DNA from 3 places in the Mesorhizobium sp. B1-1-1 genome. Region 2 is predicted to be linked to each of the others. Evidence: predicted binding sites of a transcription regulator. Region 2 holds the regulator's gene; each other region holds the start of a gene.
What was found. Region 2 encodes LexA, which represses DNA repair genes until DNA is damaged. Its sites were predicted from a motif close to TGTTCNNNNTGTGTTCNG; they were not measured.
Positions count from the first base shown of each region.

Region 1: the regulator LexA is predicted to act here: its motif matches at 2,133-2,150, upstream of FJ986_RS16165 (PA0069 family radical SAM protein).
Region 3: the regulator LexA is predicted to act here: its motif matches at 1,834-1,851, upstream of FJ986_RS07295 (metallopeptidase family protein).

Region 1 covers NZ_VFWW01000007.1:170,056-173,587, reverse strand. The annotation lists gene FJ986_RS16170 (ribonuclease HII) at 66-761, opposite strand; gene FJ986_RS16165 (PA0069 family radical SAM protein) at 904-2,058, opposite strand; gene FJ986_RS16160 (glycosyltransferase) at 2,209-2,733, shown strand; gene FJ986_RS16155 (hypothetical protein) at 2,882-3,127, opposite strand; gene moaB (molybdenum cofactor biosynthesis protein B) at 3,450-3,532, opposite strand, start outside.
Region 2 covers NZ_VFWW01000006.1:200,028-203,559, forward strand. The annotation lists gene FJ986_RS14080 (ComEC/Rec2 family competence protein) at 1-1,553, shown strand, start outside; gene lexA (transcriptional repressor LexA) at 1,547-2,290, opposite strand; gene FJ986_RS14090 (TetR/AcrR family transcriptional regulator C-terminal domain-containing protein) at 2,759-3,436, shown strand; gene kynU (kynureninase) at 3,433-3,532, shown strand, end outside.
Region 3 covers NZ_VFWW01000003.1:337,040-340,571, reverse strand. The annotation lists gene FJ986_RS07305 (DUF6504 family protein) at 1-813, opposite strand, end outside; gene FJ986_RS30725 (hypothetical protein) at 755-1,810, opposite strand; gene FJ986_RS07295 (metallopeptidase family protein) at 2,062-2,484, shown strand; gene FJ986_RS07290 (TetR/AcrR family transcriptional regulator) at 2,504-3,133, opposite strand; gene FJ986_RS07285 (hypothetical protein) at 3,304-3,532, shown strand, end outside.

The DNA.
Region 1 (3,532 bases), on a different contig from region 2:
GGGGGGAGATTGGCTGTCACCGCCGCTTTCGCCAATCCTACCAACGCAAGATAGATCGAGCCGCCCTAATCCAGCCCGGCGAAGCTCTCTTCTTCCACCACCTCGGCACCTTCAAGCCTGAATGGCGCGAACGACACGCGGTGCAGCCGCGCCACCGGCCCGTGCGTCTCGATCGCGGTGCGATGGCGGACCGTGGCATAGCCCATATGCACTTCGAAGCCATAGTGCTGGTGATGGCTGCCGCAGCCGCACATCATGCGGTCGCGCATCACCTTGGCGACGATCGAGGCGGCGGCGATGGATTGCGAGCGCTGGTCGCCCTTGATCAGCGCGCGCCCCGTGCAAGGCAGGCCCGGCGGCACGTCGCGCCCATCGGCAAGCGCGAGCTTCGGCTGCACCGGCAGGCCGGCGACCGCACGGCGCATCGCCTCCAGGCTCGCCTTGAGGATGTTGCTGCCGTCAATGCCCTCGGCGCTGACCGAGGCCATCGACACGCCGAGCGCGGAGCCGATGATGCGCACGAACAGCGCCTCGCGTTGCAAATGGCTGAGCCGTTTGGAATCGTCGAGGCCGTCGGGGATGTTGGCAGGGTCGAGCACGACCGCAGCCGCCACCACCGGTCCGGCCAGCGGGCCGCGTCCGGCCTCGTCCATCCCCGCGACCGGCCACAGGCCTTCGGCCATCGCCTTCGTCTCGAAGGAGAAATCGGGTTTCTCGATGATTTCGAAGAGAGGCGGAGAATCAGAACGCGCGCGAGCCATGTTGCGGCGAGGTTCGCATCGGCTCTGATTCTCCGCAAGTCCCTCCGGGTCGGGTGGGGCGCCGGACCGGGAGGGCACCGTCTGCAGGCCGGGGCAGGCCGGACGGGATTTTTTCGCCACGGCGGCAAACAGCCGCGGTCGTTCAAAGCAGCATCAACTGCTCCTGGTCCTTGCCGGCGGCGACGAACTGGTCGGTCCGCAGCGTGCGCCGCTCGGCATTGAGACCGAGCCGCTTGGCGGTGATTTCGAAGCGCCGGCCGATCTGCCAGGCGTAAGGACCCGCGCCCTTCATGCGCTTGCCCCATTCCGAATCGTAATCCTTGCCCTCGCGCATCGAGCGGATCAGCGACATCACATGGCGATAGCGGTCGGGATAGTGGCGCAGCAGCCAGTCCTTGAAGATCGGGCTGACCTCGAGCGGCAGGCGCAGCACGACATAGCCCGCCTCGCGTGCGCCGGCATGGTGCGCCGAATCGAGGATGCGTTCCATCTCCTGGTCGGTCAGCCCGGGGATGATCGGTGCCACCATGACCGAAGCAGGGATGCCGGCATCCGCAAGCTGCCTGATCGCCTCCAGCCGCTTGGCCGGCGTCGAGGCGCGTGGCTCCATGGTGCGCGCCAGCATGCGGTCGAGCGTGGTCACCGACAACGCCACCTTGGCGAGGCCCCGTTCGGCCATGCGTGACAAGATGTCGATATCGCGCGTCACCAGGGCGGATTTGGTGACGATGCCGACCGGGTGGCCGCGCGCCTCCAGCACTTCGAGGATCTCGCGCATGATCCGATACTGCTTCTCGATCGGCTGGTAGGGATCGGTATTGGTGCCGATGGCGATGGTTCGCGGCTGGTAACCGTCCTTCGACAGTTCCTTGTCGAGCAGGCGCGCCGCGTCGGGCTTGGCGAACAGTTTGGATTCGAAATCCAGCCCCGGCGACAGGCCCATGAAACTGTGCGTCGGCCGCGCAAAGCAATAGACGCAGCCATGCTCGCAGCCGCGATAGGGATTGATCGAGCGGTCGAAGGAGATGTCGGGCGATTCATTGCGGGTGATTATGGTACGCGGCTTCTCGACCTGCACCTCGGTCTTGAAGGGAGGCAGTTCCTCCAGCGAGTTCCAGCCATCGTCGAAGACATGCCGGCTGACCGGCTCGAACCGGCCGGACGGGTTGATGCCTGCCGACCGGCCGCGGTTGCGGTCCGGACGCACGCGCATGCCGCTCTGCTCGATCATCGCGTTGGCCATTTCGGCTCGTCCTGCTCCGAAGGCGGCAATGTCGGCGCGCATGATCGGTTCCATCTTCGCCCGCTCCCAGGGACTGTCCATGTTGTTTCGAATCGCTCTGCTCATGAATTTAATCCTATTTGCCAAACGAGAACAAAGCAAGAACTTTCTATGGTGCGCCGCAAAAACTGGCGCTGCGTTCCGCTTTCCGCTATTCGGCAAATGATGCTCACCGTTCTCATAGAGACCCACAATGACGAGGAGGGCCTCGCTCGCACCCTGGCGACGCTGATCGGCGGCGCGGTCGAGGGCGTGGTGCGCGAGGTCATCGTCTGCGACACCGGTTCCACCGACCAGACCCATCGCGTCGCCGAGCATGCCGGGTGCCAGTATGCGACCGACGGCGTCGCGGCGGCCATCCGGCACGCGAAAGGCGATTGGCTGTTGCTGCTGGAACCGGGCGCGCGGCTGGTCGACGGATGGATCGACGAGGTCGTTGCGCATACAGCGAGGCAAACCATGGCGGCGCGGTTTTCACGCACACGCGCCGGCCGCGCGCCATTCCTGGCCCGTATCTTCTCGGGAAACCGTGCCTTGGCCGACGGGCTGCTGATCAGCAAGCGCCAGGCCACATCCTTGTCGAAAAGAGCCGGCAGCGCCGAGGCCCTCGCTCGCGGCCTGGCGACCAAGCGGCTGGATGCCGAAATCTGGGCCGCTCCGGCAACACAAGAGCACCGCCCGCCCAAATGATTTTGCAGCTGCTCTGTCTACGTGCGTTGCACATGTGACGCGCAGCTAGCTTCCGATCACGCGGGTGCCGGCGCGCAGGCCGCGGCTGATGATGGAAGTGGTTTCGGTGTCTCGCGGTCCTCGCGCCGGCGCTTCCACGGCGAGCCGGTCATTCGCTAAAACGCATCTCCACAGGCATCCAGCGAAGACGACGTCTGGCTTGACGCTGTGTCTTGCTTTCCGCGTCGTAGTCGACCGGGATCGGTTCCTGACTGAACGACCTTTGATCGTCCAGGGCGTTGATGATGACGATTGCCCTGGCATCGTCCTCTCCGGCGATTGCGGCGGTATAGACACCGCATTCACCGCAGATCAGGTAGTCGGCCGTCCCCAATCCAAAACGGTATTTCTTCAATCGCTGGATGTCCTTGACTGAGATGACCAGTCTGCCGTCCGGATCGGCGACGGCGCGCGAGCCATGCTTGGTACAGAACGAGCACTGGCAGGCGCGAACCTCGATTTTCGATGGATCGAGCTCGGTTGAAAATCGAAGGCGTATGTTGCCGCAATGGCACCCGCCATTATGCACTGTCATCGCGTCCGCCCGTCTTCAACGGCGATGGCCGCCGCCGCGAGACGATACGTCCTGCCGCATCCGGTTTGGAATGGTCTTTCGAAGGCGAAGGCGGTGTTCTGCCTGGCAAACGCGGCGTGAAACCAGCGCCTTGCCTCGGCTTTCACGGAGCCGACATGCCGCGCCGCAGGTGCTCGTCCAGGCGCGGCATGATCTCGACGAAGTTGCAGGGCATGTGCCGGTAGT
Region 2 (3,532 bases):
GGGGCAGCATCGGCGGTGCCGAGGGCGAGATCGCCGCGGCGCTGATCGTGGGTGTGCGCGCCGGGATTCCCGACGAGATCAATGAAGCGATGCGACGCACCGGCATCTACCACATCATCTCAATTTCCGGGCTGCACATGGCGCTGGTCGCCGGCACGGTCATGGGTCTGCTGCGTGGCGGCTTCGCGCTGTTCCCGAATTTTTCCTCCCGCCGGCCGGTCAAGAAATACGCGGCCGCGGCGGCACTTTTCTCGATCGCCGCCTACCTCGTCATTTCGGGCGTCGTTGTCGCCGCCGAACGCAGCTTCATCATGCTGGCGGTGATGCTGATCGCCGTTCTGTTCGATCGGGCGGCACTCACCATGCGCAATCTGGCTATTTCGGCGATCGCCGTCATCGTGGTGTCGCCGCACGAGGTGGTAGGGCCGAGCTTCCAGATGTCGTTCGCCGCCACCGCGGCCCTGGTCGGCGCCTATGCCGGCTGGTCGGATCGCAAAGCCGACAAAGCGCGGACCCCGCCGCCGCAACGGACCTTGCCTGGCCTGCTGACGCGAAAATTGCTGCTGGCGACAGGTGGGCTGGCGATGACCTCGATTATCGCGGGAAGCGCCACGGCGCTTTTCGCCATCTGGCATTTCCAGCGCGTGTCGCCGCTCAGCCTGTTCGCCAATCTTGCCGTCATGCCGATCGTTTCTGTCGTGATGTTCCTTGCGGTTGCCAGCGCGCTGCTGATGCCGTTCGGGTTCGATGGACCATCCCTTTATCTGATGGGCAAGGGACTGGCCGCGATGATCGCCATATCAGGATGGATCTCGCAACGCTCGCCGGTCGACGCGGTCGGGTTGATTTCGCAGCAATCCGTCCTTCTGGTGGCGATCGCCCTGGTCATCGCGACGATGGCCACGACATGGCTGCGGCTGGCGGCACTTCCCTTCGCGCTCGCCGGCCTGTTGACCGTCTCGGACACGCGCACGCCGGACGTGCTGATTTCGGAGGATGCCCGCCTGGTGGCGTTGCCGATCGGCGGCGGCGAGCTCGCGATCAACCGGGCGCGCCCGAACGAATTCACCGTCGATAATTGGAAACGCGCGCTGAAGTCCGAAACCATCGTTGCGCCGGAACTGTTCGACAGCGGAGACCGACAGTTCGACATCTTCGATCCCGCGCAACTTCCGGCGGGAGCGCCTTTCTATTGCTTCACGGGCCTGTGCATGGCCCGGCATACCTCGGGGGCGATCATCGCGCAGGTGGAGGATCGCAAGGACGCCTGGAGGGCCTGCTCCTATGCGGATCTGATCGTCATCAACGACCCCGCGGGCTACGACCCCTGCCACAATCCGCTGGTTCTCGTCATCACCAAGCGGCAGCTCGCTCGTAAGGGAAGTGCCGCCGTCTTCTTCGACCGGCAATCGGCGACGGCACCGGCACGGGTCAGCTTTGCCGTCGACAGGCCATATCGGCCTTGGCACGAACAGCGAAAATTCTCACGCGAGGCAAGGGGACTGCCGCCTTACCGTAAACCCGAAAAGCCCACCGCCGACCCCGCTCAGTAGCGCCTGATCAGGCCGACCAGCTTGCCCTGCACCTTGACCCTGTCCGGTCCGAAAATACGTGTTTCATAGGCCGGATTGGCAGCCTCGAGCGCAATCGAAGCACCCTTTCGGCGGAAGCGCTTAAGCGTTGCTTCCTCCTCGTCCACCAGGGCCACGATGATCTCGCCGGGACTTGCGGTGTCGGCATTGCGGATGATGACCGTGTCGCCGTCGAAAATGCCGGCCTCGATCATCGAATCGCCCTTGACCTCCAGCGCATAGTGTTCGCCGCCCATGATCATGTCAGGCGGCACTGAAATGGAATGCGTCTGATGCTGGATGGCGTCGATCGGCACACCCGCTGCGATGCGACCCATGACCGGGATCGACACCGCTGAAACCGCATCGTCGTCATTGCCGACAGCGGGCAGACGCGAAGACGTCGCCGGCTTGATCTGCCGGCTAGGGCTGCTGCCCTGTCCGAGGCTGCCCTGGATGACGCTCGGGGAGAACTTCTTTGCCGCGTTAAGACCCGGCGCGATCGAGTCCGGCAGGCGCAGCACCTCCAGCGCGCGCGCCCGGTTGGGCAGGCGGCGAATGAAGCCGCGCTCCTCCAACGCCGTGATCAGCCGATGAATTCCCGACTTGGAGGCGAGGTCCAGCGCTTCCTTCATCTCGTCGAAGGACGGCGGAATGCCGCTTTCCTTCAGCCGTTCATGGATGAACATCAAGAGTTCATGTTGCTTGCGCGTGAGCATGGCGGCCCCCAAAGGCATTGCACGAAGGGTCTGGAACCAGAATCAGAAAACAAACCCAGAACAAACACTATCTGTTCCAGTTGTGTTCCGCAACCATTTAAAGTTTAATGAATTTGTTAAGGCGACGGAAACGAAATGCCCTCCCGCAGCCAGCATCCTGCCAGCGCGGTCCGTCGTCAATGCGCTCCCGGGCCCTTTGAAACTATTTTGGTTAATGGCCTGTGGCCCGACCGGTCTCCACTCTTGGCACAAGCCTGCAAGCTGGGTGACCGGCAAGGTGCGGGGTGCGTTTGGGCGGATTAGAAACCCCTGCGGCTCGTGAACGAAACGAAACCAAAATGCCAACTTCCTGCCGGAAAACGACGAGGCACCACCACTGGTCGCGATGGGCTGCGTTCGCTCGCTCCTTGCTTCCCGTTCGCTTGACGAAACCGTATAATAATGTACGGTTTTCGAAGAGGAACACCAATGACCACGCCGAAGCAGGCCGCGCGACGCGAACGGATAGAGGAGGCCGCCTATGCGGTGCTCCGGGAAACCGGCTACAAGAGCGCCTCCCTGCTTGCTATCGCCAAGCGGGCATCGGCCTCGAACGAAACCCTCTACAACTGGTACGGCAACAAGCAGACCCTGTTTCGATCCTTGATCGAAGCCAATGCGGGAGAGGCAAGGAAGCTGCTGGAGGACGCCCTTCACCAGGCGCGCGATCCGCTCAAAACCCTGAACTTGCTCGGGCCAGTCCTGCTGACCCTCGTGACGGGCGACAAGGCGGTGGCGCTCAATCGCGCCGCGGCCGGCGACGTCAACGATACAGGCACGCTTGGCCAATCGATCGCGCAATTCGGCCGCAATACCATAATGCCGCTTGTTGGCGACCTGCTTCGAACCGCAAGTCGGGCCGGCCTGATCGCCTGTGACGATCCTGCCGAAGCCGCCGACATCTACATCAGTCTTTTGATCGGCGATCTCCAGGTTCGCCGGATCGTTGGGGTGCTCGAGGAACTGCCTCGGGCGGAAATCGAGCAAAGATCGAACCGGGCGTTCACCCTGTTCTTGCGCCTCTATGCGGCCAGCCCTTGCCCGGGCGGCAAAACAGCCGGCCCGTTTCCAGGGCGCTCTTCTCACCGAGGAACATCGCGACCATGAGCAAAATTCCCGATCTCGCAGCGATCGAGGCAATGGACACCGCGGATCCGCTGCGTGCCATGCGTGACCGCTTCACCTTGCCCCAGGGGGTGATCT
Region 3 (3,532 bases), on a different contig from region 2:
CGGTCGCGACGTACCGAGCGCGATGCGGCTGACGGCGCCGTCGACGCGGAACAAGAGCAGCGCCAGGCTTCTCGCGCCTTCGCCGCGCCGCTCGAGGTCGATCTTCAGGGTCGTCGCCAGCATGCCCACCAGCCGTTCTATGTCCTCTGTCAGCGTGACGGGCTCGGCCAAATGGCGTTCGACCGAAAGCGGCGCGACGGGCAGGCGCGGCGACACCGCCTCGTCGAGACGGCCGAGCGCCTGGTCGAGGCGCAAGAGCAGGGAGGCACCGAAGCGGCGGGCGAGCGGCGCGCGCGGCGCGGCCATGACCGCGCCCGCCGTGCGCAGGCCCACACTTTCCAGGCTGGCGCGGGTTTCCGGCGCGATGCGCAGCGCCGCCAGCGGCAAGGCCGCCAGAAGCTTTTCCTCCTCGCCGCCGGCAACGATGCGGTCGCCGCAGAACCGCGCCGCCGCCCAGGCGGCGCCGGGTGTCGCGGCAAGGCCGGCACGGACGTCGAAGCCCTGATGGAAGAAGCGCGACAGGATCTCGTCCAGCATGGCGCGTTCGCCGCCGAAAAGATGGGTGCAGCCGGTGACGTCGAGGAACAGGCCGTCGGTCCCGTCGAGCGCCACCAGCGGGGTATAGCGGTCGCACCAGTCCGCAAGGCCTTCGAGCAGGCGCCGGTCGGCTTCGGCATCGGCCTCCATTATGTCGATCGACGGATGCATGGCGCGCGCATCGGCGATGCCCATGCCGGGCTTCAGATGCAGCGCCTCAGCCCGCTCGTCGAGGGCTAAGATGCGCTGCGCGTTGCTGTCGCGATGGCTGATCACCAGCGGCCGGTGATCCGACGGTCGGGAACGCCAGGACCGCCCCAGGCGCTGCCGCAGGATCCGTTCGGCCGCGAGATAGGGAAACCACAGGGACAGGATTCTTTGCTCGTTCTTCCCCAATCCGTCTTTCATCGAATATGCGTTCATCGGGGTTCCACTCCAATATGAATTGTCCTGGCAGGGCCGTGCGGCTCTTGCCGATGCTGATGGTGAAGGCGGGGCGGCCGATCGAGCCGGCAAGCGGCCCGGCGACCGTGTCGCGCGGCCCTGCCGGCGCCGGCGAGACGATGAGGCGGACGGGCGCCGCCGTCGGTTCGGGTTCGGCCGCCTGCCGCAGCAGGAAGACCGGCCGGCCGGCGCTCTGCGCGCGGGCGTGCAGCCGGCGCGTCGCGGTCAGGTCCAGCCGCTGCGGATTGCCGCGGACTTCAAGGATGACGGCGGCGAGCGCCGTCATGCGGGCCGCCTCCTCGGCGACCCACAGCGCATCGGCGAGCCTTGGCGCCTCGGAAAACAGCAATTGCTCCGGCTCGATGCCGAAGGCGGCGTGAAGGCCCCGGGCATAGGGAAAACCCGCCTCCCGAAAAACCTCCTGGGTGCCGATCCACAGCACCGGCAATCGCGGCCCTTGCTTGAGGATCAGACTGGGCTTGAGAATCAGGCTGGCGAGCGACAGGGCGAAGCCGGCGACCGCTCCGGCATCGCGGGTCTCGATGCCATGGATTTCGCTCAAGGCCGCTTTCGGCAGGCCGCCGCCCAAATCGCCGCCCCAATCGCCACCGAGGGCGGCATCGAGCCGGCCGATGCCGGTGCGCAGGAAAGCATCCGGCCTGGCTACGGCGATGCCGCGCCGGACCACGGTGCGGTCCGCGGCGGCCATGCCGGCGTCGGAAACCGCGCCGGCCGGCGCCTGCAGGCGCTCGGGCAGCGTTCCCTCGATCTTCGCGATCTGGCGGCGCAGGGCAAAAACAGTCTCCCGCGCCACGGCGCTCATCGCCATGACGGTCAGTGTCCACTCACAATTGTTCCTGTTATGTTCTTAATAGATTCCAGAGGCGACCCAAAGAGTCAAGCAGACGCATGGGGGAATTTATTCCTCTCCGATAAGAGGGCCAACATTGGTCGGACAGCCGGCCGCGCCTCAAGCCATGCGAAACGGCTCCCGGTGCCGTAAGCAATCCTGGGGTTGGCCGCCGCGTCATTTGCCGATTGTGGCCCAAAAGCCTATATGCCGGGATCAAAGGACAAAGCATGGCCCGCATCTACAAGACCCGCGTTTGGCACGACCAGCTTTCGCCGTCGATGGACGAGATCGAGTTCCTGGCGCTGGAGGCATACGCCCATCTGCCCGAGGATTTTCGCAAGCTGACCGGCGAGATCGTCATCCAGATCGCCGAATTCCCGACCGACGAGATCATGGACGACCTGTCGCTGGAAACGCCCTTCGACCTGCTCGGCCTGTTCGAGGGACGCGGCATCGCCGAGCGCTGGAACCCGCAGACCGGCGAAGGCCCGAACCGCATCACGCTCTATCGCCGCGCCATCCTCGACTACTGGGCCGAGAACGAGGAGACTTTGGGCGACATCGTCACCCATGTGCTGATCCACGAGATCGGCCACCATTTCGGCCTCTCGGACGACGATATGGAGAAGATCGAAGAGGCAGCCGAGTGACCGGTTCTACGTCAGGCCGTTATTTCACAATGAGTGTGACGAAATGTTTTAATACGTTCTGCACAGTCTGCTCCCCGGTATGTCCTGCCACTGCCCATTGCGCAAAATGTCCATCAATGTACATGCGTGCGAGCCCGTAGACGAGCGCCCTCGCGGCTATCTGGGTCTCTGCCATGTCGTCCGACCGGAGCATGTTTCGCCGCTGTGCTTCTGCCATTGACGCTTCCATCAGCGAACGCACCGCTTCATTATCGTGACGCAGCGACTCCGAAGCATCCCAATCAATAAGATTGCGTGTCGAGATGATCTGGAAGTGGGTGGGGTTTCGAATTGCCCAGCGCAAATAGGCGATTCCAACAGCGGCAAAGCGTTCGATCGGATCGTCCGTCGCAACCTTCTCGACCGCATTCGTGATCTCCGAGCGGAATCGGCTCATTGCCTGCTCCGCGACAGCCGTCATCAACGCGGTCTTGTTGCTGAAGTGACGGAATGGCGCGCCAGGGGAAACGCCGGCACGTTTTGCGGCTTCGCGCACGCTCACATTGTCGGGGCCGCCTTCCTCGACCAGTTGAACCGCGGCATCGATCAGGACCTCCCGCAAATTGCCATGGTGGTAACCAGTGCGATGAGGCGCCTCGGCTTTTGCCATCTCTTTCCCTTCGTTTCGTGGAGCAACTCCCCGCCTCTGTAGCATGATTCCGCGACTTATGTAATCGCCGTTTACAATTCCGGCCAGAGGATGTAAGCAGTGATTACAGACGGGATCGGAACAGGCCTACGGTCTTCGCGGCTCCCGAACTCCCAGCTGAGGAGACGAACATGCTCGCCAGAACAGCCCCACCCCGCCCGCAATCGGTCATTTCGCATCAGAGTCCAGCCGAAGAACTTCAGCAGGAGAATTTCGCGATTGTTCAGTCGAGCGCGACTGTGCCCAGCCTCACGCTTTATCGGCTTGCCGCCGTCGCCGGGATGGGAAGCGCGCTTATTCTTCTGGTCAACGCGGCTAAACGCAGCTCGCTCATCGCGACCACCGATCTGACGCAACTTC